Regions from separate parts of the Streptomyces sp. NBC_00986 genome, predicted to be linked through region 1. Evidence: riboswitches for the same ligand, from Rfam matches in the RefSeq annotation. Region 1 holds a riboswitch; the other holds the start of a gene.
What was found. A riboswitch is a leader RNA that binds a small molecule or an ion and turns the genes downstream of it on or off. The one in region 1 is predicted to bind S-adenosylmethionine.

Region 2: it holds a riboswitch for S-adenosylmethionine, as region 1 does, so the genes downstream of both, OG504_RS02195 (putative leader peptide) here and OG504_RS37985 (aminotransferase class V-fold PLP-dependent enzyme) in region 1, are expected to answer to the same signal.

Annotation. Positions count from the first base shown of each region.
Region 1 covers NZ_CP108733.1:8,485,363-8,489,976, forward strand. Annotated here, with positions in the region: gene OG504_RS37975 (cytochrome bc complex cytochrome b subunit) at 1-316, shown strand, start outside; gene trpD (anthranilate phosphoribosyltransferase) at 451-1,515, shown strand; SAM riboswitch class IV at 1,592-1,708, shown strand; gene OG504_RS37985 (aminotransferase class V-fold PLP-dependent enzyme) at 1,874-3,235, shown strand; gene OG504_RS37990 (hypothetical protein) at 3,246-3,965, shown strand; gene OG504_RS37995 (Lrp/AsnC family transcriptional regulator) at 3,962-4,243, opposite strand; gene OG504_RS38000 (rhomboid family intramembrane serine protease) at 4,240-4,614, opposite strand, start outside.
Region 2 covers NZ_CP108733.1:525,895-530,508, reverse strand. Annotated here, with positions in the region: gene OG504_RS02205 (ABC transporter permease) at 1-328, opposite strand, end outside; gene OG504_RS02200 (ABC transporter substrate-binding protein) at 332-1,954, opposite strand; gene OG504_RS02195 (putative leader peptide) at 2,193-2,318, opposite strand; SAM riboswitch class IV at 2,352-2,465, opposite strand; gene OG504_RS02190 (MDR family NADP-dependent oxidoreductase) at 2,639-3,658, shown strand; gene OG504_RS02185 (MerR family transcriptional regulator) at 3,688-4,128, shown strand; gene OG504_RS02180 (NtaA/DmoA family FMN-dependent monooxygenase) at 4,557-4,614, shown strand, end outside.

The sequences.
Region 1 (4,614 bases):
CCTCCAGCGCCGCGACCGGGACAAGGTGCTGCACGGCCGCGAGTCGGGCATCATCAAGCGCCTGCCGCACGGTGAGTTCGTCGAGATCCACGAGCCGCTCAGCCAGGACGCGCTGCACACGCTCACCGCGCACGAGCAGTACGTGCCGGCCGCGATCGGGGCGACCGTCGACGAGAACGGTGTCGAGCGCAAGGTGAAGGGCTCCGAGAAGCTGCGCGCCAAGCTGAGCGAGGCGTACTACGGCGAGGAGTCCCAGATCCCCAAGCCCACCGTCGAGGAGTACAAGGAGATCACGAGCGGCCACGGCCACCACTGATCGCTGAGGCGTCGCCACGCCACAGTCGAAGGGCCCCGTCCGAACACCGGACGGGGCCCTTCGCCGTGCCCCGCCCTGGATAGGGTGGGGACGCGTATTTGAACCATCCTTCTACGACACTCAGGAGCGGCCGTATGAGCGCTGTGACCCCCGCTGGAGGCGACACCGCGGCGGCCCGTTCCTGGCCCGACGTACTGAGCGCGCTGCTGGCCGGACAGGACCTGAGCACCGCCGACACGGCGTGGGCGATGGACCGCATCATGAGCGGTGAGGCGGCCGACGCCCAGATCGCGGGCTTCCTGGTGGCGCTGCGGGCCAAGGGCGAGACCGTCGAGGAGATCAACGGCCTCGTCGAGACGATGTACGCCCACGCGAAGCCGCTGGACATCCCCGGGCCGGCCGTCGACATCGTCGGTACGGGCGGCGACCGGGCCAAGACGGTCAACATCTCGACGATGTCCGCCATCGTGATCGCGGGCACCGGTGCGAAGGTCGTCAAGCACGGCAACCGCGCCTCGTCCTCGGCGAGTGGTTCCTCCGATGTGCTGGAGCGGCTCGGCATCAACCTGGAGCTGTCGCCCGAGCGGGTCGCGCAGGTGGTGGAGGAGGCCGGGATCACGTTCTGCTTCGCGGCCAAGTTCCACCCCACGATGCGGTTCGCGGGCGCGGTCCGGCGGGACCTGGGGGTGCCGACCGCGTTCAACCTGCTCGGTCCGCTCACCAACCCGGCCAAGGTCACCTCGTCGGCGGTCGGCTGCTTCGACACCCGCATGGCCGGGCTCATCGCGGGCGTGCTGGCCGAACGCGGCTCCTCCGCCCTGGTGTTCCGCGGAGACGACGGCCTCGACGAGCTGACGACCACGGCGACCTCCCGGGTGTGGATCGTCCGCGAGGGCAAGGTCACCGAGGAGGCCTTCGACCCTCGGGACGTAGGCCTCGAACTGGTCCCCGTGGAAGCCCTGCGCGGCGCCGACCCCGAGTACAACGCGGACGTGGCCCGCCGTCTCCTGGACGGCGAGACGGGCCCGGTACGGGACGCCGTACTCCTGAACTCGGCGGCGGCCCTGGTGGCGCTCGAGGCCGGGGACGGGCCGCTGGCGGACCGGATCAGGGCCGGGATGGAGAAGGCGCGGGAGTCGATCGACTCCGGGGCCGCGAAGCGCACGCTGGAGCGCTGGGCGGCCGCCAGCAACGCATAGCGGTAGGGCGGTCGTCGTCCCGCGATCCGGACACGGGTTGCGGGACGACGATCACCTCGCGTAGGTTTTCTGACCAGGTCATGAGTGACAGTCATGAGGCCCCGGCCGACTGTCCGGCAACCCTCCGTCCGTGGCGGGGTGCCCCGGGTGAAGACCAGGCCGTAGGCAGCGAGGTCTGCGGCAAGCGCGGGCCCCTCGAAAGACACCAGGGGTCCTGGTCATCGAGGGAGCTCTCTGTGAGCAAGCGAATGCGATAGGACGCGAAGCCCCCACTCCGCACATCCCCCTTCACCCTTTCCTGCGCCGAAGCCCTGTCCGCTCGCGCAGTGAATTCGCCTGCCTCTCACGGGAGTTCGCCATGTCTGTCTCCACCGTTGCCGCCACCCAGACCATTTGTGCACCGCTGCCCGTTCTCGGCCGGGATGTCACCGTCCCGCTCGTCACGGGCGGCGAAGTCACCTACGCGGCGCTCGACTACGCGGCCAGCGCCCCCGCCCTCCAGCGCGTCTGGGACGACGTGGCGGCCTACGCCCCGTACTACGGCAGCGTGCACCGAGGCGCCGGCTACCTCTCGCAGCTCTCCACCGACCTGTTCGAGAACGCACGCAGGACGGTCGAGGAGTTCCTGGACTGCCGCCCCGACGACCAGCTGATCTTCACCCGCTCCACGACGGACTCCCTGAACCTCCTCGCCGCGGCCCTCCCCGCCGACTGCCAGGTCTTCGTCTTCGAGACCGAGCACCACGCGTCCCTGCTCCCCTGGAAGGACGCCCGGGTCACCTACCTCAACGCCCCGCGCACCCCGGGCCAGGCTGTCGACACCCTGCAGCAGGCCCTTGCCGCCCGCGACCCTCAGGGCCCGGCCCTGGTCTGCGTCACCGGCGCTTCGAACGTCACGGGCGAACTGTGGCCGGTCCGTGAACTGGCCGCCGCGGCTCACGCCCACGGCGCCCGTATCGTCCTGGACGCCGCCCAACTCGCCCCGCATCACCCGGTGTCCGTCCAGGACCTCGACGTCGACTGGATCGCCTTCTCCGGCCACAAGCTCTACGCCCCCTTCGGCTCGGGCGTCCTCGCCGGCCGCGCCGACTGGCTCCAGGCGGCCGACCCCTACCTCGCGGGTGGCGGCGCCAGCCGCAAGGTCACGCGGCGCGAGGACGGGGGAGTGGACGTGGAGTGGCACGAGAGCGCTGCGCGGCATGAAGCGGGCTCTCCCAACGTGATCGGTGCCTACTCCATCGCGTCGGCCTGCAAGGCGCTCACGGAGGCGGGCTTCGACACCCTGGTGGCCCGAGAGCAGCACCTGATCGAAAAGGTACGGGCGGGCTTGGCGGAGGTCCCGGAGGTCAAGGTCCTCTCCCTGTTCGGCGACGACGCCCCACGAGTCGGGGTCATCTCCTTCGTGGTCGACGGCTGGAACAGCTCCCACTTCGCCGCCGCCCTCTCCGCCGAGTACGGCATCGGAGTCCGAGACGGCCTCTTCTGCGCCCACCCCCTCGTCCGCACCCTCCTGGGGTCCGACCCTCAGACCCAGGGAGAGTGCGGCGCCCCCGAGGCCGCGCCGGGCGAGAAGTCCCTCAACGCGATCCGCGTGAGCTTCGGCGCGGGCACTCCCGACGAGCACGTGGACCGTTTCATCACGGCCGTACGGGAGCTCGTGACCGACGGCGCCAAGTGGAACTACCGCACGGAGGACGGCCGTTGCGTGCCTGCCGTGTGACCATCCAGGGGTGGGGATTCCACCTGGGGTGAGTGGAGCGGCGGCGGCCGAAGGCCTGGGCGAGCTGCTGGGCGAGGCGGTCGTGCGGCGTGCGCCGCGTCTCCTCGGCGGGAAGCGGGTCTACCTGTACGAGGAGGGGCTCGTCCTCGGGTCCGGTGTGCGGGTCCGTCGCTGGGCGGACGTGACGCGCTGGCGCTCCACCGTCGACGTGATCGTCACCAGCAACGAGCAGAACGACAGGGCTTGGTACACCTTGGCCCATCGACACCTGCTGCGGTTCGGCGACGGGACGGAACAGGGCTTCCTGCTCGACGAGCGGCGGACCGAGCTGAGGCCGATGGTCGCCGAGCCGTTCGAGAACCGGGGCATCCGGTACGCCGCCGAGCACGTCCGGAAGCGGGTGGCCGCCGCCCAGGCACCGGCGATGCTCGACCGGATCGAGAAGGGCCGGCAGGTCACCTTCGGCCCGCTCACGGCGGACGCGCACGGGGTGTTCGTACCGGGCGGGCTGCTGGTGTACCGCTGGGCCGAGATGCGGGAGCCGTATCCCGCCGTCAACCTGCCGGACTTTCCCGTGCCGTCGTCATGGTGGCTGCGGCCACGAGACGTCCGGCTTGTGCTGCTGGGCAAGGACGGAGACGGCAACCCGCACCGCACCGAGGTACCGGCCTGGGAGGTCGTGAACTGGGGCGCGCTGGTCACCCTGTGGAAGCGGCTGCGCGCCGGCTAGGAGTCCAGCCCGATCGCGAACGCAGCCTCCAGGTCATGCTGGGAGTACGTCCGGAACGCCACATGCGTATCCGTCCCCTCGACCCCGGGGATCTTGGAGATCCGCCCAGGAATCACCTCGGCCAGATCCTCGTGCTGCCGCACCCGCACCATCGCGATCAAGTCATACGTACCGGTGACGGAGAAGACCTCGCTCACGGATTCGAGCGCGGCGATCGACTCGGCGATCTCGGGAATCCGGTCCACGCTGGTCTTGATGAGGACGATCGCGGTGATCACGGCTGGTTCTCTCCCTCGGGGACCGTTACTGGGGCGGCCCCAACTCTAGTGGTACGACCGAATCTCACCCACGCGTAGCCGAACCCCAGCGTGAAGCCCACCAGGTGGGCGAGGTACGCCACCCCCGGCCCCTGCGCCGCCTGGCCCGCCGCGAGCCACTGGAGGGCCGCCCAGAACGGCAGGACGACCCAGGCCGGGAACCGCAGCGGCAGGAAGAAGAGGAAGGGGAGGAGACTCGTCACGCGGGCCCGGGGGAACAAGTACAGGAACGCCCCGAGGACCGCCGAGATCGCCCCGGACGCGCCGACCAGCGACTGCTCGGAGTCGGCGTTGGCCACCGCGTAGCCCAGCAGCGCCAGGTAACCGCAGAC
Region 2 (4,614 bases), 8.0 Mb from region 1:
CGGCACCGGTCAACTGGAGGGTCTGGGGCAGGGCGTCGGCCAGTGTCGAGGTCACCGGCCGGCCGGTGGAGACCGCGTCGCCGAAGTCACCGCGGACCGCCCTGCCGAGATAGTCGGCGTACTGCACCAGGATCGGCTTGTCGAAGCCGTACTCGTGCCGCAGTGCGGCGAGTTGGGCCGGGTCGACCTGACCGGAGTCCATTCCGGCACCGGCCATCGCGGTGACCGGATCGCCGGGCAGGAAATCGAGGATCAGGAAGGACACCGTGTAGGCCGCCCACAGCACCCCGACGGCCTGGGCGAGTCGCTTGATCACATAGCGGCGCATGCGTCAGCCGATCCAGGTGTCGTGGAGCTGGATCCGGCTGGAGGCGTCGAAGTTCAGACCGTGGACCTTCGCCGCCACGCCGATCTGGGTCTGGAGTTCGACCACCGGTGCGTAGTAGGCGTTCTGTACGAGCAACTCCTGTGCCTGCTTGACCAGTTCGCCGCGCTTCGTGGTGTTCGTGGTTGCCGCCTGCCCGGTCAGTGAGGTGTCCAGCGGGGTCACCGGAAGGCGGTAGAAGTTGGCCAGCTCGGTGGAGAAGGAACTGCGCAGGATGTCCGGGTCGGCCCGGGTCACGTTGCTCCACGCCGCGTCGTAGTCACCCGACTGAAGCGTCGGGGCGAGCTGGGTGACCTGGAGCTGCTTGAGCGTCAGGCCGACTCCGACAGCCTTGAGTTGCTGCTGGATCAGCTCCAACGCGGGCTGGTTGGTCGCCGAGTTGGGGATCCAGTCGACCGTCAGGCTGAGCTTCTTGCCGTCCTTCGCGCGGATGCCGTCGCTGCCGGTCTGCCAACCGGCCGCGTCCAGAAGGGACTTCGCCTTGGCCGCGTCGGTCGTCAGGTCCGCGGAGAGGTTCGCGTAGTCGGGTGTGGTGTGCGCCAGGACGCTGGTCGCGGGCCGGGTCCCGGTCGGGAACACGGTGTCGGCGATCTGCTTGCGGTCGATGGCGAACCCGATGGCCTGGCGCACCCGCGCGTCCTTCAGGACCGGCCGTGCGTTGTTGAAGGCGAGGCCGAACACCACGCCGGGGTTGGCGCGTCGCTGAAGGGTGACCTGGCCGCCCTTGAGGGCCGCCTCGTTGGCCCTGCCGACGCTGCTGATCGCGTCCACCTGCCCGGACTGGAGACTGCCGGCCCGCACCCCCGCCTCGGGCACGACCTTGAAGACCACCTTGTCCAGGTAGGCCTCGCCGCTCTTGTGCCACAGCGAGGAACCCCAGGCGTACCCGGTCCGCTTGGCCAGCGTGATCGACTGGTTCTGCACGTACTGCTTCAGCACGAAGGGCCCGGAGCCGACCACTCCCTGGCTGCACTTCTGCTGAGGGGTCTTCTTCACGCTCGCCGAGGACTCGATGCCCAGCGAATGTGTCGAAGTGGCCTGCAGGAACTGGGCGTTGGGCTGTTGGAAGGTCACCTTGACGGTGAGCGGGTCGACCACGGTGGTGCTCTTGACGCCGCTCAGATAGCCCTCGGCGAGGGTTCCCAGTGCGCCGAGCTTCGGCACCGCGTCGAAGTTGTCCTTGACCACCTGGGCGGTCAGCTTCGATCCGTCGCTGAAGGTCACACCCGATCTGAGGTGGAAGGTGAACGTCGTCGCGTCGGAGCTGATGTCCCAGCTCTTCGCCAGCCAGGGCACGATCTTGCCGGTCGCGGGGTCCTGGTCGGTGAGGGAGTCCACGACCTGACGTACCGAGTAGATGGTGTCGTTGCTGGCCACCTGCTGCGGATCCACGCAGCCGGCGTCGGAACCCACCGCGAAGGTCAGGGTGCCACCGGACCTGGCCGGGCCGCTGCCGCTGTCCGAGCCGTCGCTGCCGCCGGACCCGCAGGCGGTGAGCAGGACGCTGGTGGTCAGGAGGGCGGTCAGGGCCGTCCATCGGGTGGGGCGGATGTCCGGATGTGCTCTCACGGAGGGTGCTCCTACTCGTGTCACTACGCATGGGTGCCCCGCGGATCACGGCTGCGCGCGCGGGCGTGCCGCTCCGGTCGGCGCAACGCCGAGGACGGGCAGTGCAGTTGGGGGAGTCAGGCGGGAAGGGGGGCGCGGCGGCTGCGGACGCCGTCCGTGAACTCGGACAGGACCGCGAGAGGCTGCGGGAGAACGCCTACGGGCCGCGACGGACGTCAGACGGACGTGGTCAAGGCGGTCAGGCGCGACACAGACAGCTGGTGAAGCGCTGCAGGTCGATGTGGCGGCGGCGCGAGAACCGGGAGAACACGGTCGCGGCCGTCAGGGAGACGATGGAGACACTCGGGTCACTGCTGTGTCGCAAGACCGTCCTCCACATCTCCGGCCCCGGCCAAGGGCCCCACGCTTGCAGGGATCGTCGGTGATCCTGCCGGGCTTTCACCTGGAGCACCCCACCGCGTCGGAGGGTTGCCGGTCAGCAAGCCAGGGCTTGACGCTGACACTCGATGCCGGTCGTGATCGTACGGAGCGACTTCGTCGTACGTCAATGGCGGGTGCGGGCAGGCGAGCGACATCGACCGGACACTCCGCGCGGGCTTGATCTTGACGTGCGCGTCAACCTTTACCGTCGACGGGCGCCGCACAAGCTGTGCCGCGCCCCGGTAACCCGTCAGGAGCCCGCAGGTGTCACCGTCGAACATCCCCGCCACGCATCGCGAGGTCCGTCTCGCCTCCCGTCCCCAAGGCGCCCTGGAAACCGCCCACTTCACCGTGGCGGAGGTCCCCGTCCCGGAGCCCCGACCCGGGCAGGTGCTGGTCCGCAACCGCCTGATGAGCGTCGCGGCGTCACTGCGCACCCTGATGGGGGGATCCGCCGGGCTGCCGATGCCGCCGTTCGAGGTCGGCGGGGCGTTGTCGGCTCCGGCCGTCGGCGAGGTGGTGACGGCCCCCGAGGGAGGGAGCCTGCGCCCCGGTGATCTGGTGTCGCACCGGGCGGGGTTCCGCGAGTACGCCGTGGTGGAGACCGACGCGGTGCAACCCGTGGACCTGACGGTCCTGCCGGACCCGGTGGCGTACCTCTCGCAGGGGCAGTCGGCCTGGCTCGGTGTCGTTCGGGGAGCCGAAGTGCGCGACGGAGACACGGTGTTCGTCTCCGGCGCGGCAGGCGGACTCGGCACCCTGGCGGGGCAGTTCGCCCGGCAGCGCGGAGCCGGCCGGGTCATCGGCAGCACCAGTTCCCAGCGCAAGGCCGACTACCTGATCGAGACACTGGGCTACGACGCGGTCGTGCTGCGCGGAGCCGAACCGATCGAGGAACAGCTGGGCAAAGCAGCCCCGGACGGCATCGACGCCGTCGTGGACACCGTCGGCGGGGAGCAGTTGCAGGCCGCGCTGGCCCTGGCCCGCCCCGGCGCGCGGGTGGGGCTGATCGGAGCGCTCTCCGCGCAGGCATCGGGTGAGATCACGGCACCCGTCGAGATCGACACCTACTCGCTCATCGTGCGGGGCATCCAGCTCCGCGGCATCAGCGGCGCGCGCGAGCGGGACGCGCTGACGGAATACCCGGAGACGTTCGGCCGTTGGCTCCGCGAGGGCTCGGTCACCGTCCCGCACACCCGCCTGTCCGGAATCGACCAGGCGCCCCGCGCCCTGATCGAACTGCTCGAAGGACACCACATCGGCACGGTGGTCGTGGAGTTGTAGTCGCCGGCCGCCCAACTCCTGGAGGACTGATGCGCATCGGCGACGCGGCGGCGGCCCTGGGCGTCACCACCCGCACCCTGCGCTACTACGAGCAGCGTGGCCTGGTCACGGCACGGCGTACGGCGTCGGGACAGCGGGAGTACGGCGAGGAGGACGTACGCCGACTGCACGCCGTCCGCGAGCTGTTGGACTCCGGCCTCACCATCGGCGATGTGCGTCTCCTCATCGACATCCTCGACGCGCTGCCCGACCGCCCCAAGGCGCCACCGGTCCGCACGGGGCCCTACTCGGACACCTGCGTCGTCCCGCAGGTGGCCATCCGGCGACTGGCCGAACTCGACGCCCGTATCCGTGGGTTGACGGAGCTGCGCGACCGCCTCGCCGACGGGCTCGACCTGCGGTTCGGCGTCCTGGTCGGCGAACTCGTCGGCCTCGACGCCCCCTTGAGCGATGCTCCCGCCGGTTCCTGACACCGTCGGCGCCGAAGGTCCGCACAGGGGCGGGCTTGCAGCGCCGTGCGGCGTCGGGGGATCATGCGGTGGCCCGACAGGCGTCGGACACGAGACCGAAGCGCCTGCGCGCCGCGGCACCGTCCGGTGCCGACGTCAGGACCGAGGGGAGTCACGGTGAGGACATCGCCTTTCGGGCCGGTCCGTATCGCGGCTCTGCTCCCGGTCCGCACGAAGCGTCGGCACGTCGACCTGTGCCTCACCCACACCGCGCTCTGTCGCTGACCGGTTCGACCGGCTCTCTCACGGCGGGCCCGCGTCTCTCGCGTGTCCGACCGCTACCGACCCTCGCGTGTCCGGGCGTCGACCCGCACCCGGGGAACTCCGTCACCCCACAACGCCACCGGCCGCGACGACACCGGCATCGGTGGGACGAGAATGGACGAGTCATGAGCGCGAAGCAGCCCCGGACGCTGAAGACCGTCACCGGAGCCGGCGGCACCTCGG